One region of the Streptomyces sp. NPDC002499 genome, then DNA from elsewhere that is predicted to be linked to it. Evidence: riboswitches for the same ligand, from Rfam matches in the RefSeq annotation. Region 1 holds a riboswitch; each other region holds the start of a gene.
The links. A riboswitch is a leader RNA that binds a small molecule or an ion and turns the genes downstream of it on or off. The one in region 1 is predicted to bind S-adenosylmethionine.

Region 1 (4,706 bases):
CCGCACGCCGTCCTCGCCGACCCCGCGCCGTACGGCCTCGCGGTCGCCGTCGGACAGTGCCGAGCACACCCACAGCGCGCCCGCGTCCGGCCCGATCGCCGACAGCCCGGAGACCAGCCCGCCGCCACCGCGCCGGGCGGCCAGCGAGCCGTCTTCCCGGACGTCGTAGGAGACCGGGCCGCGGTTGGACGCGACCAATACCTGGGCAGCGCCCTGCGTGGAAGCCGTGGAAGCCATACGCCACAACCTAGCCCGGCCGGGAAACGCTCAAACGTGTGAGCGCACCCGCGAGCAGGCCGTATACGGCGGGTGACCTGCTGTCGTCAGGTGACTCCTGCTGTCCTCGGGCGACCCCGCCGACGTCAGGCGACCTTCCGCTGCGCGTACTCGGCGATCTCCACCATCGGCGGCCGCTCCTCCGTGTCCACGGAGTAGGTGCGCGGCTCGAAACCGTCCGCGCCCCGCTCGAACTGGGTCAGCGAGGGACGGATCAGATGCCCGCGGGCCAGCCGGAGCTGCGCGGTGCGGTAGATCGCGGCGGACATCCGGCCCAGCGCCTGCCCGTCCTGGTGGCGGTGCTTGCGCACCCCGACGTCCACCTGGGCGAGCGCGTCCAGGCCCACCAGATGCAGGGCGTCGACCAGCATGCCCAGCTCGACGCCGTACCCGACCGGGAACGGCAGCTGTTCCAGCAGGCTGCGGCGGGCCGCGTACTCGCCGCCCAGCGGCTGCACGAAGCCGGCCAGCTGCGGCCAGTGCATGTTCAGCAGCGGGCGGGCCATGAGTTCGGTGACGCGTCCGCCCTGGCCCGCGGCGCCGCCGAGGGGGCGGTCGTACATCGCCTTGACGAGGTCGACGCCGGGATCGGTGAGCAGCGGGCCGACGATGCCGGAGACGAAGTCCGAGGAGAACTCCTTCAGGTCGGCGTCGATGAAACAGACGATGTCCCCGGTGGTGACCAGGAGCGAGCGCCACAGCACCTCGCCCTTGCCGGGTACGGGCGGGATGTGCGGCAGGATGTCGTCGCGGTGGACGACCCGCGCGCCGGCCGCCGCGGCGACCTCGGACGTGCGGTCGGTGGATCCCGAGTCGACGACGACGATCTCGTCCACGAGCGGGACCTGCTGCATGAGGTCGTGACGGATGACGGCGACGATGTCGCCGACGGTCTCCTCCTCGTTGAGCGCGGGCAGCACGACACTGACCGACTGGCCCGTGCGGTGCTTCGCGGCCAGAATCTTGTGGAGCGGGCGATCGGTCACGGACCAGGAGCGGGTGCTCAGCCAACGCTCGACTTCGTTCAGCACAGTGCGCGGCTCCTCTGCGTTCTCTCGGCGAGTGGATCTTGTGTGATCCATCTCGCGGTTCGGACGGCTAGCTCAACTGTCCTGGCCTTCGGTTACAGTCTTGAACAACGCTGATGACCATCGCATGTCGAGGGTCGGAGGCGCCCACAACCGCTCATACAACTGCATACCGCTCATCCAGAGGGGCAGAGGGATACGGCCCGATGAAGCCCCGGCAACCCTCCAGCCGGTCTCGTAGATCAATGTTGATCATTACGCGAGGCTCCCGGCTAGGGAAGGTGCCAAATCCGTCTCGTGGCGAGATGCGTCGCGAGGAAGATGAGGAGAAAGGGCCTCGCCTCCATGGCTGTGCAGACTGTTGCAAGCACCACCGACTCCACCGTAGACCTCGGCCCGGCCGCGGCGCTCTCCTGCCGTGAGTGCGGCCACCGGGTACCGCTCGGACCGGTCTTCGCGTGCGAGGAGTGTTTCGGCCCGCTCGAGATCGCGTACGACTTCTCGGCCTACGAAACCGAGGAGCTCCGCAAGCGGATCGAAGCGGGTCCCGCGAACATCTGGCGTTACGCGCCGCTGCTGCCGGTCCCCGCGGACGTGGCGACCAAGCCGAACATCAACCCCGGCTGGACCAAGCTCGTCCAGGCCGACAACCTCGCGCGCGAGCTGGGTGTCGACGCCGGCAAGCTCTTCGTGAAGGACGACTCCGGCAACCCGACGCACTCCTTCAAGGACCGGGTCGTCGCCCAGGCCATCGAGGCCGCGCGCGCGTTCGACTTCACCACCCTCTCCTGCTCCTCCACCGGCAACCTCGCGGGCGCGGTCGGCGCCGCCGCCGCGCGCGCCGGTTTCCGCTCGTGCGTGTTCATCCCGCACGACCTGGAGCAGGGCAAGGTCGTCATGGCCGCGATCTACGGCGGCGAGCTCGTCGGCATCGAGGGCAACTACGACGACGTGAACCGTTTCTGCTCCGAGCTGATCGGCGACCCGGCCGGCGAGGGCTGGGGCTTCGTCAACGTCAACCTGCGGCCGTACTACGCGGAGGGCTCCAAGACCCTGGCGTACGAGATCTGCGAGCAGCTCGGCTGGCAGCTGCCCGATCAGCTGGTCGTGCCGATCGCCTCCGGCTCGCAGCTCACGAAGATCGACAAGGGCTTGCAGGAGCTGATCAAGCTCGGGCTCGTCGAGGACAAGCCGTACAAGATCTTCGGCGCCCAGGCCGAGGGGTGCTCGCCGGTGTCCGTCGCCTACAAGGCCGGTCACGACGTGGTCCGCCCCCAGAAGCCGAACACCATCGCCAAGTCGCTGGCCATCGGCAACCCGGCGGACGGTCCGTACGTGCTCGACATCGCGCGCCGGACGGGCGGCGCGGTGGAGGACGTGAACGACGAGCAGGTGGTCGACGCGATCAAGTTGTTGGCGCGGACCGAGGGCATCTTCGCGGAGACCGCCGGTGGCGTGACCGTCGGCGTCGCGAAAAAGCTGATCGAGAACGGTCTCCTGGACCCGACCAAGACCACGGTCGTGCTGAACACCGGCGACGGCCTGAAGACCCTGGACGCGGTGGCCGGCACCGGTCTGACCGCCACCATCCGCCCGAACCTCGACTCCTTCCGAGAGGCAGGCCTCGCATCATGAGCGTTTCCGTCCGTATCCCGACCATCCTGCGGCCCTACACCGGCGGCGCGGCCGAGGTCGCGGCCGAAGGGGCGACCCTCGGCGAGGTCATCGCCGATCTGGAGAAGAACCACGCCGGTATCGCCGCGCGCGTGCTGGACGACCAGGGCAAGCTGCGGCGGTTCGTCAATGTGTACGTGAACGACGACGACGTGCGGTTCGAGCAGGGGCTCGAGACGGTCACCCCGGACGGGGCCGGCGTCTCGATCATCCCCGCCGTCGCCGGTGGCTGAACGTGGTTGATCGCGGCCGATAATTACCTTCGGTAACAGCGATTACGAAGAGTTCATCCGATTGCCCCCTCCGTGAGAGAAGCGGAGGGGGCAATTCAGTGGGGTTGAGCGAGGTACAGTTGGGGAACGCGCCGCCGATCCACGGGTCGGCCTCCCCGGAAACCTGCTGCACGGGCGACAAGAAGTAGCCAAAGTAAGCAGGTTTTTTGTGTGTTTTGCGCCTTTTATGGGGCCCGACTTGCCCTGAATTCTAATGAATTCTCGCCAGATTCCCGACCGGTCGTGCCCGGAATTCTCGTCGGATTGACCTGTTGCAGACGGCAGTTGGACGGATACATTCGGCCGCGGTCGACGCGTTCCGGCGCACGCCCCCAATCCGTGGGGGGTGAGGTCTGACCCGGATCCGCGAAGTGTGGATCTGTGCAAGGGCCAGTAATAGGGGAGTTAGGCATGGCTCAGGGCACCGTCAAGTGGTTCAACGCGGAGAAGGGGTACGGCTTCATCGCGGTCGACGGTGGTGCGGACGTCTTCGTCCATTACAGCGCCATTCAGATGGACGGCTACCGCACCCTGGAAGAGGGCCAGCGGGTCGAGTTCGAGATCTCGCAGGGTCAGAAGGGCCCGCAGGCCGACATGGTTCGCGTCACCGCCTGAACATTTCACATGGCGAGGGGTCCGCATCCGGCAGGGTGCGGGCCCCTCGCCGTGTCTGTGCGTGCCCTCGACGGTGCCCCGGCCGCCTGCCCGATCCCCGAGAGCCGCTTGCACTCGCAGGGGGCGAGTGCTAATCATTGGCGTTAGCACTCTGAAGGTGAGAGTGACAAGAAGGACCGGGTCGGTGAGGCCCGCAGGCCAGGTGGGGCAAGGAACCACGGGGCATGCGAGCCGTCCGTCGCGGGCGCGGGCGCGGTCCGAAGGAATCACCCCCAGTCCTGGAGGGACCACTTCACATGGCCAAGATCATCGCGTTCGACGAGGAGGCGCGGCGCGGCCTCGAGCGCGGCATGAACCAGCTCGCGGACGCCGTGAAGGTGACGCTCGGCCCCAAGGGCCGCAACGTCGTCCTCGAGAAGAAGTGGGGCGCCCCCACGATCACCAACGATGGTGTCTCCATCGCCAAGGAGATCGAGCTCGAGGACCCGTACGAGAAGATCGGCGCCGAGCTGGTCAAGGAAGTCGCCAAGAAGACGGACGACGTCGCCGGTGACGGTACGACCACTGCGACCGTGCTCGCCCAGGCCCTCGTCAAGGAGGGTCTGCGCAACGTAGCCGCCGGCGCCAACCCGATGGCCCTCAAGCGCGGTATCGAGAAGGCCGTCGAGGCCGTCTCCGGTGCCCTGCTCGAGCAGGCCAAGGATGTCGAGACCAAGGAGCAGATCGCCTCCACGGCCTCCATCTCCGCCGCCGACACCCAGATCGGCGAGCTCATCGCCGAGGCGATGGACAAGGTCGGCAAGGAAGGCGTCATCACCGTCGAGGAGTCCCAGACCTTCGG
Region 2 (4,706 bases), on a different contig from region 1:
AGTCCCAGATCCCCAAGCCGACCGTCGAGGAGTACAAGGAGATCACGAGCGGCCACGGCCACCACTGATCGCTGAGGCGTCGCCACGCCACAGTCGAAGGGCCCCGTCCGAACACCGGACGGGGCCCTTCGCCGTGCCGCGCGCTGGATAGGGTGGGGCACGTCTTGTGAAGCACCTTCTACGACACCCAGGAGCGGCCGTATGAGCGCTGTGACCCCCGCTGGAGGCGACATCGCGGCGGGCCGTTCCTGGCCCGAGGTACTGAACTCCCTGCTGTACGGCAAGGACCAGGACGCCGACGCCACCTTCTGGGCGATGGACCAGATCATGCGCGGCGAGGCGACGGACGCGCAGATCGCCGGGTTCGTCGTGGCGCTGCGGGCCAAGGGCGAGACGGTCGAGGAGATCACCGGTCTGGTGCGCGCGATGTACGCGCACGCCAACGTGATCGAGGTGTCCGGCAAGACGGTGGACATCGTCGGCACCGGCGGCGACGGCGCGAAGACGGTGAACATCTCCACGATGTCCTCGATCGTGATCGCCGGCACGGGCGCGAAGGTCGTCAAGCACGGCAACCGGGCCGCGTCCTCCGCGTCCGGCGCCTCCGACGTCCTGGAGCGGCTCGGCGTCAACCTGGAGCTGACCCCGAAGCGGGTGGCCGAGGTCGCCGAGGAAGCCGGGATCACCTTCTGCTTCGCGATCAAGTTCCACCCGGCCCTGCGTCACGCGGGCGCCGCGCGCGGCCAGCTGGGCATCCGCACAGTGTTCAACGCGCTGGGCCCGCTGACCAACCCCGCCAGGGTGCGGGCCCAGGCGGTCGGGGTCGCTGATCCACGGATGGCGCCCATCATCGCGGGCGTCTTCGCCGAGCGGGGCAACTCCTCCCTGGTGTTCCGCGGCGACGACGGCCTCGACGAGCTGACGACCACGGCCACCTCCCGGGTGTGGATCGTCCGCGACGGCAAGGTCACCGAGGAGTCCTTCGACCCCCGTGACGTGGGCCTTCCGCTGGTCCCGGTGGAGGCGCTGCGCGGCGCCGACCCCGAGTTCAACGCCGGCGTCGCCCGCCGGCTCCTGGACGGCGAGACGGGCCCGGTGCGGGACGCCGTACTCCTGAACTCGGCGGCCGCCCTGGTGGCCCTGGAGCCGGGTGACGAGCCGCTGGCGGACCAGCTCCGGGCCGGGATGGAGAAGGCGGCGGAGTCGATCGACTCGGGCGCCGCCAAGCGGACCCTGGAGCGCTGGGCGGCGGCCAGCAACGCGTAGCGGTACGGCGGTCGTCGTCCCGCGATCCGGACACGGGTTGCGGGACGACGATCACCTCACGTAAGTTTTTGGACCAGGTCATGAGTGACAGTCATGAGGCCCCGGCCGACTGTCCGGCAACCCTCCGTCCGTGGCGGGGTGCCCCGGGTGAAGACCAGGCCGTAGGCAGCGAGGTCTGCGGCAAGCGCGGGCCCCTCGAAAGACACCAGGGGTCCTGGTCTCGAGGGAGTTCTCTGTGAGCAAGCGAATGCGATAGGGCGCCGAGCCCCGCCTCCGCATACCCCCTTCACCTTTCTCCTGCGCCGGAGCCATGTCCGCCCGCGCAGTGAATTCGCCTGCCTCTCACGGGAGTTCGCCATGTCTGTCGCCACCGCTGCCGCCGCCACCTCCGTCTGTGCCCCGCTGCCCGTCCTGGGCCGGGACGTCACCGTCCCGCTCGTCACGGGCGGCGAAGTCACCTACGCGGCGCTCGACTACGCGGCCAGCGCCCCGGCCCTCCAGCGCGTCTGGGACGACGTGGCGGCCTACGCCCCGTACTACGGCAGCGTCCACCGCGGCGCCGGCTACCTCTCGCAGCTCTCCACCGACCTCTTCGAGAACGCCCGCCGGACGGTCGAGGAGTTCCTGGACTGCCGCCCCGACGACCAGCTGATCTTCACCCGCTCCACCACGGACTCCCTCAACCTCCTCGCCGCGGTCCTGCCCGCCGACTGCCAGGTCTTCGTCTTCGAGACCGAGCACCACGCCTCGCTGCTGCCCTGGCAGGACGCCCGCGTCACCTACCTCAACGCCCCGCGCACCCCGGCCCAGGCCGTCGAGACCCTGGAGCGGGCCCTCACCGCCCGTGACCCCTACGGCCCGGCCCTGGTCTGCGTCACCGGCGCCTCGAACGTCACCGGCGAGCTGTGGCCGGTCCGTGAACTGGCCGCCGCCGCGCACGCGCACGGCGCCCGGATCGTCCTGGACGCCGCCCAACTCGCCCCGCACCACCCGGTGTCCGTCCAGGACCTCGACGTCGACTGGATCGCCTTCTCCGGCCACAAGCTGTACGCGCCCTTCGGCTCCGGCGTCCTGGCCGGCCGCGCCGACTGGCTCCAGGCGGCCGACCCCTACCTCGCGGGCGGCGGCGCCAGCCGCAAGGTCAGCCGGCGCGAGGACGGGGGAGTGGACGTGGAGTGGCACGACACCGCCGCCCGCCACGAGGCCGGCTCCCCGAACGTCATCGGCGCCTACTCCATCGCGTCGGCCTGCAAGGCGCTGACCGAGGCGGGCTTCGACACGCTGGTCGCGCGCGAGCAGCACCTGATCGAGACAGTGCGGGTGGGTCTGGCGGAGGTCCCGGAGGTGCGCGTCCTGTCCCTCTTCGGCGATGACGCCCCGCGCGTGGGCGTCATCTCCTTCGTCGTCGACGGCTGGAACAGCTCCCACTTCGCCGCCGCCCTCTCCGCCGAGTACGGCATCGGCGTCCGCGACGGCCTCTTCTGCGCCCACCCGCTGCTGCGCACCCTCCTGGGCACCGACCCCCAGACCCAGGGCGAATGCGGCGCTCCCGAGGCGGCCCCGGGCGAGAAGTCCCTCAACGCGATCCGGGTGAGCTTCGGCGCGGGCACCCCCGACGAGCACGTCGAGCGTTTCATCGGTGCCGTGAAGGAACTGGTGACGGCAGGCGCCAAGTGGACCTACCACACGGAGAACGGCCGCTGCGTCCCGGCGGTGTGAGTGGTTTTCGCCGGGAGGCGGTCTTCAGGTGGTCAGGAGTCCAACCCGATCGCGAAGGCCGCCTCCAGGTCATGCTGGGAGTACGTCCGGAACGCCACGTGCGTGTCCGTGCCCTCCACACCGGGGATCTTGCTGATCCGCCCGGGGATGACCTCCGCGAGGTCCTCGTGCTCCTTGACCCGAACCATCGCGATCAAGTCATACGTACCCGTCACGGAGAACACCTCGCTCACAGATTCCAGCGAGGCAATCGACTCCGCGATCTCGGGGATCCGGTCCACGCTGGTCTTGATGAGGACGATCGCGGTGATCACGGCTGGTTCTCTCCCTCGGGGGCCGGAGCTGGGGCGGCCTTCACTCTAGTCGTACGGCGGAATCGGGCCCACGCGTAACCGAAGCCCAGCGAGAAGCCCACCAGGTGCGCCAGATACGCCACCCCGGGCCCCTGCTCCGCCCGCCCCGCCGCCACCCACTGCAGCGCCGCCCAGAACGGCAGCACGACCCACGCGGGGAACCGCATCGGCAGAAAGAACAGGAACGGCAGCAGGCTGGTCACCCGCGCCCCGGGGAACAGGTACAGAAACGCACCGAGGATCGCCGAGATCGCCCCCGACGCTCCCACCAGGGACTGCTCGGAGGAGGAGTTGGCGGCCGCGTACCCCAGCAGGGCGAGGTAGCCGCAGACGAGGTAGAAGAGCGTGAACCGCACGCGGCCCATCCGCTCCTCGGTCATCACACCGAAGACGTAGAGGAAGAGCATGTTGCCGAGCAGGTGGACCCAGCCGCCGTGGATGAAGAGGGCCGTGGCGGGGGTGAGGACGGATCCCGCGGGGTCCGCGACGAGGTCCGCCGGGACCACGCCCCAGCGGTGGAAATAGGCGCGCTGCGCGGCGAGCAGCGCGTCCCCGGAGCCGTAGGCCGGATTCAGCCCCGAGGCCGGGCCGACCGCGAAGACCAGACAACAGACCGCGATCAGCCCGTACGTGACCGGTGCCGACGGCATCCGGCCGGTTCTGAACGTCCTGCCGACCGTCGCGCTCCAGTTGCTGATCATGGACACAGAGCATGGCGTAACGGGACGCACACGCACAGACCGCCTCGCCGCCGCGGACGGACGGGCGGCGAGTACGCGCCAGGCCGTAGGGTTACGAGCCACACGCACCGGGGAAGCCGGGCGTCACGGACACTAGAAGGAAAGCGGACAGTCACGATGACGGTTCCCCTCCCCACCGCAGCCACGCGGTGGCGCTGCACTCTGTGCGGCAACCTCACGCGTTTCGACGTGACGCGCTCGTCGAAGGTCGTCGAGTACGTCCACCTCGACCTCGCCGGCGAGCCGAGGGTCGAGGAGCGCGAGGTGGTCAGTGAGACCATCGAGTCGGTGCGCTGCCGCTGGTGCAACGCCGTGGATCAGGTGGAACTCGTGGACAGGCCCGGCGCCGGTTCCTGACAGGGCCGGCCCCGCACAGGTGATGGGGTGTGACGGATGGTGGAGAGCGCAGGCGGGGGGCCGGGCGACGGCACCGCTGAGGTGCTCGACCGTCCGCTGCCCGACGGTGTGCGCCGCCGGGTCGTGCAGATCGTCTCGGACGGGTTCGGCGGCCTGACCGTCGCCGAACTGCCCGCGCAGCTGCGGCAGTACGCGCGGTTCGCCCCCAACCGGCGGGCCAAGTTCGCCGGGAACGCGATGGCGGCCGCGCTGGAGACCGACCCGCTGTTCC
Region 3 (4,706 bases), on a different contig from region 1:
GACGTTCACCTTGCCGCTGTCCAGGCCGATGAAGAGGTTCTCCCAAGTGGAGTTCTTCAGCTCGGGCTTGAGGCCGAGGACGGCGGCGACCAGACGGGCGATGTCGGTCTCCGAACCCGTGAGGGTCTTCTGGTCGGAGCCGACGTAGCCGAGCGGCGGGGAGCCGGCGGGCAGGAAGCCGACGCCGATCTCCAGCTTGCCGCTCTTGGCTATGTCCTTGGGCAACTCGGCGCTGATCGACTTCACTTCGGAGACCTTCAGCGTGGTCTCCTTGGCGGCGCCGAGGGACAGGGCACCCACGGTGACCGAGCCGGCGGCGGCGTTGTCGGTCGTGGTGGCCGCGTCACTGTCTCCCCCGCAGGCGGCGAGCCCGCCGGCGAGGGCGGCGACGACGGTGCCGGCGGTGAGTCCGCGAGTGAGTCTGCTGCGAAGGCTGAGGGGAGACATGGCTGTTCCTAGGCTCGGTGTTCAGGACTGTTGAGGGTGAGAAGGGTGAGGCTCAGAGGACCTTGCTGAGGAAGTCGCGGGTCCGTTCGTGCTGCGGTTTGTCGAGGACCTCGTGCGGCGGGCCCTGCTCGACGATCTTTCCGCCGTCGATGAAGACGACCCGGTCGGCGACCTCGCGGGCGAAGCCGATCTCGTGGGTGACGATGACGAGGGTGGTGCCGCTGGTCGCCAAGTCCTTGATGACGGCGAGGACTTCGCCGACGAGTTCGGGGTCGAGGGCGGAGGTCGGCTCGTCGAAGAGGATGACGCCGGGGCGCAGGGCGAGGGCACGTGCGATGGCGACGCGCTGCTGCTGGCCGCCGGACAGCTGCCTCGGATAGGCGCCGGCCTTCTCGCCGAGACCGACCCGGCCGAGCAACTCGCGGGCCAGTTCCAGGGCTTCGGGCTTGCCGAGCCGGCCGGTGGCGACGGGGGCCGCGGCCACGTTGTCGAGGACGGTCAGGTGCGGGAACAGGTTGAAGTTCTGGAAGACGAAGCCGATCCGGCTGCGCTGGGCGAGGATGGCCCGCTCGCTCAGCTCCTTCAACCGCTCCCCCTGCCGCTTCACGCCGATCAGTTCGCCGTTGACGCTGACGTAGCCGATCTCCGGCTTCTCCAGGTGGTTGATGACCCGCAGCAGCGTGGACTTCCCGGAGCCGGACGGGCCGAGGATGACGGTGACCTCGCCGGGCCGCACGGTCAGGTCGACGCCGTCCAGCACCCGGTGGGCGCCGTACCACTTGTGCACGTCGTGCACCTCCACCGCGGCGGGCGTGATGTCGGTCGGCGCTTCGAGGGTCTTGGCGCTCATATCGCGGCCTCCCGGCGGATACGGGCCCGCAGATCGGTGAGGCCGGTGCGGAGCTTCTGGATCGGCGTCGGCGGCAGGGAGCGCGTGGCGCCCCGGGCGTAGTACCGCTCGACGTAGAACTGGATGACCGACACGACACTCGTCAGGATCAGGTACCAGACGGTGACGACGAGGAGCAGCGGCACGATGTCACCGGGGTAGGTGGAGCCCATCGTCTGCGCGGAGCCGAACAGGTCGAGCAGGGAGACGTAGAAGACCAGCGAGGTGCTCTTGATCAGGCCGATCAGCTGGTTGACGTAGTTCGGGGTGATGGAGCGCAGCGCCTGCGGGAACACGATCCTGCGGAACTGGTAGCTCTTCGGCAGGCCGAGGGCGGAGGCCGCTTCGTGCTGGCCCTGGTCGACGGAGAGGATGCCGCCGCGGACCACTTCGGCCGCGTAGGCCGCCTCGTTGAGGCTGAGGCCGATGACGGCCACGACCATGTCGGTGGCCAGTTTCGACTCGTCGAAGGAGAAGAAGGCCGGCCCGAAGGGGACACCGACGCTCAACGTCCGGTACAGAGCACTGAAGTTGTAGAGGAAGAGCAGCACCACGATGAGCGGGATCGAGCGCAGCGCCCAGACGTAGGTCCAGCTCACCGCGCGCAGCACCGGGGACCTGGAGAGTCTGGCCAGGGCGAGCAGGATGCCGCCCAGGAGGCCGAGGACCGCGCTGTAGGCGGCCACTTCGAGGGTGATCAGCAGCCCGTCGAGGATGGTCGGCCGCAGGAACCAGTAGCCGAAGCGGTCCCACTGGTAGAACGGGTTGGTCGCCAGGCCGTGCACGAACTGGGCCGCGAGGACCAGCACGACCGCGGTGGCGATCCAGCGCCCCGGCCGGCGCAGCGGCTGAACTCGCTGTGCCGTGAGGGGTTTTGACGGTTCGTCGGCAGGCGGTGCCTCGGCGAGGGACACGGCGGCGCCAGGGGGTTCACTCATGGTGGGCTCCGGCAGGTTCGGACACCCCGGACCCCGGCGGTGGACGCGCGACGACGGGCGGCGCGCGCGGCTGCGCGGGACTGGGGGCGGGGAGGGGAACTGCACACCGGCGGAGGCGGGTGTGCGTCAGAGGTGCGCGGGCTGGCTGGTCGTCAGCCCCGACAGCGGGCACGGCCCGGTGCGGTACACAGTGCGCTGCTGACCCGGAGCAGATCGACGGCGCGGTCGGCGACGAACAGGTTCGCGTACGACAGCACGCAGCTCTGTGGGCGGCATGCGGCCGTCCTGAGAGCTGCGTACATGGCGTCACCTGTCACTGTCGGAGGCCCCCGGAAGGGGCCGCGCGCTTACCGAAACGTCATCCGGTCCGGTCGTCACCTGGGGCACCCCACCGCGGTGCGAGGGTTGCCGGTCAGCAAGCCAGGGCTTGTCGCTGACACTCATGACCGTTCTGGGCGATATTCAAGACACTTGCCCGAACGAATGTCAACGCCGGTCCACGAAGTGGAACGACTGTGGAGCTGCTGTGGACGGGCGGTGAGCGGCTATCGGGCCGCGTGGGCCGCCCAGTCGAGGATCTGCACGGCCGCGCCGGCCGCCTCCAGACCTCGGCAGTGGGCGTGGTGCCGGCGGGCGATGCCGTCCAGGTCGAGATGGGTGCCGAAGGCCGGGTGGGCGGCCAGGCGGCGGGCGTACGCCCACAGGGTCGGGTGGTCGGCGATGCGCTCGACCGCGCAGGCGTCCAGGTGATGCCGGTGCACGGTGTCGAGTTGGACCAGGGTGACCCACAACTCGACGTCGGCCGCGGTGATCTGATCCCGGATCATGTAGTCGCGTCCGACGAGCCACCGCTCCAGCGCACCCAGCGACTCCAGCAGCGTTTCGAGGGCCGCGTCCCGCTCCGCCTGCTCTCCGCCGGACTGTCCGGCACGCTGGGCGGCTCCCTCGATGTCCTGGGCGCACATCCGCTCGACGGCCTCGATCTCCGACTCGGCGCCGCACGGGTACAGCGAGAGCCGGTCGGCGCCGAAGCGGCGGGCGAGGTCGCGGGTGATGTCCGGGGCGTGGGTGCTGACGATCCGCCCGGACCAGTCGTCGCTGAGCACCGGTCCGACGGCCGGCCCCGAGTACCGGTGGGCGCTCGCCTCGTACAGCGGGCGCAGCACCGAGTGGCCGCCCTGCGGGGAGTCGGGGACGGCGGGCAGGTAGGTCGCCGGACAGACGGTGTCCAGGCCGAGCAGGCTGTGGGTGACGGCGATGCGCAGGCCGTCGGGACACGCGGTGGACAGATGGAGGCGGTAGCGGCGCGGAACGGCGTAGTGGCCGCTGCGCGGATCGCCGCCGATGCGGCCCCGGAAGGCGGGCGCGGACGGAGTGGTGGTGTGGGCGGCCAGCGGTGTGACGGACATGACTCTCCCCGGGAGCGGGCGCGGACGTACGCGCGGCGGAAGCGACGTCGGACGGGAAGGGGCCGGGCTCAGCCGTGCGGTGCGGACGGACGACGCCGGTGGCGTCCGGTCGCGGGACGACGCGTGGGCGTCGCGGGCACGGGAGGGGCGCGGCTCAGCCTTGGCGGCTGATCGCGCTGCAGACGCGCAGCAGATCGATGTGGCGGCGGGAGGTGAGGAGAGGCGAGCGGCTCACGCGTACGGTGACCGGTCCAAGGCGCCTCATGTCATTCCCTACCTGTTCACTAGGATTCCCTTCTGGAGTGTCGATCCCCCTGGCTGCGGCGTCAAGAGGGCGTCCACCGACCGGTCGGTGTCCCGTTCGGTTTCGGTGTGCCGTTCGGTTCACATCGGCCCGTTCAGTTCACGTCGGCCCGGGCGGCACCGTCGTCCAGGGCGTCGTCCTCCTCCGCCGGGCTGTCGGAGAGGAAACCGCCTGACTGGTGGCGCCACAGCTTCGCGTAGGTGCCTTCGGACGCGAGCAGTTCCTCGTGCGTGCCCTGCTCGACGATCCGGCCGCGGTCCAGGACCACAAGGCGGTCCATGCCGGCGACCGTGCTCAGCCGGTGCGCGACCACGAGCGCGGTGCGCCCCTCCATGAGCCGCCACAGTGCCTCCTGGACGAGCAGTTCGCTCTCCGAGTCGAGGGCGCTGGTCGCCTCGTCGAGGAGCAGGATCGGCGCGTCGCGCAGGATCGCCCGGGCCAGCGCGACCCGCTGGCGCTGGCCGCCGGAGAGCTTGATGCCGCGCTCGCCGACCATCGTCTCGAAGCCTTCGGGCAGCGTGTCGGCGAACTCCGTGACGTGCGCGGCCTCGGCCGCCCGGCGGATCTCGGCGTCGGTGGCGTCCGGGCGGGCGAAGGCGATGTTGTCCCGCAGGGTGCGGTGGAACATGGCCGGGTCCTGGGGCACGTACGCGATCAGACCGCGCAGGTCGGCCTGACGGAGCCTGCTGATGTCCTGGCCGCCGATCAGGATGCGGCCG

Region 2: it holds a riboswitch for S-adenosylmethionine, as region 1 does, so the genes downstream of both, ACWD5F_RS25335 (aminotransferase class V-fold PLP-dependent enzyme) here and thrC (threonine synthase) in region 1, are expected to answer to the same signal.
Region 3: it holds a riboswitch for S-adenosylmethionine, as region 1 does, so the genes downstream of both, ACWD5F_RS25005 (amino acid ABC transporter permease) here and thrC (threonine synthase) in region 1, are expected to answer to the same signal.

The regions. Positions count from the first base shown of each region.
Region 1 is NZ_JBSFXO010000005.1:469,905-474,610, reverse strand. It holds gene ACWD5F_RS16250 (alpha,alpha-trehalose-phosphate synthase (UDP-forming)) at 1-237, opposite strand, end outside; gene ACWD5F_RS16245 (glucosyl-3-phosphoglycerate synthase) at 363-1,307, opposite strand; SAM riboswitch class I at 1,478-1,632, shown strand; gene thrC (threonine synthase) at 1,650-2,939, shown strand; gene ACWD5F_RS16235 (MoaD/ThiS family protein) at 2,936-3,211, shown strand; gene ACWD5F_RS16230 (cold-shock protein) at 3,662-3,865, shown strand; gene groL (chaperonin GroEL) at 4,162-4,706, shown strand, end outside.
Region 2 is NZ_JBSFXO010000009.1:7,529-12,234, forward strand. It holds gene qcrB (cytochrome bc1 complex cytochrome b subunit) at 1-68, shown strand, start outside; gene trpD (anthranilate phosphoribosyltransferase) at 202-1,266, shown strand; SAM riboswitch class IV at 1,343-1,459, shown strand; gene ACWD5F_RS25335 (aminotransferase class V-fold PLP-dependent enzyme) at 1,624-2,985, shown strand; gene ACWD5F_RS25340 (Lrp/AsnC family transcriptional regulator) at 3,018-3,299, opposite strand; gene ACWD5F_RS25345 (rhomboid family intramembrane serine protease) at 3,296-4,039, opposite strand; gene ACWD5F_RS25350 (hypothetical protein) at 4,196-4,435, shown strand; gene ACWD5F_RS25355 (NYN domain-containing protein) at 4,472-4,706, shown strand, end outside.
Region 3 is NZ_JBSFXO010000008.1:470,392-475,097, reverse strand. It holds gene ACWD5F_RS25015 (ABC transporter substrate-binding protein) at 1-447, opposite strand, end outside; gene ACWD5F_RS25010 (amino acid ABC transporter ATP-binding protein) at 500-1,297, opposite strand; gene ACWD5F_RS25005 (amino acid ABC transporter permease) at 1,294-2,274, opposite strand; SAM riboswitch class IV at 2,613-2,722, opposite strand; gene ACWD5F_RS25000 (glutathione S-transferase C-terminal domain-containing protein) at 2,820-3,683, opposite strand; gene ACWD5F_RS24995 (putative leader peptide) at 3,838-3,948, opposite strand; gene ACWD5F_RS24990 (ABC transporter ATP-binding protein) at 4,082-4,706, opposite strand, start outside.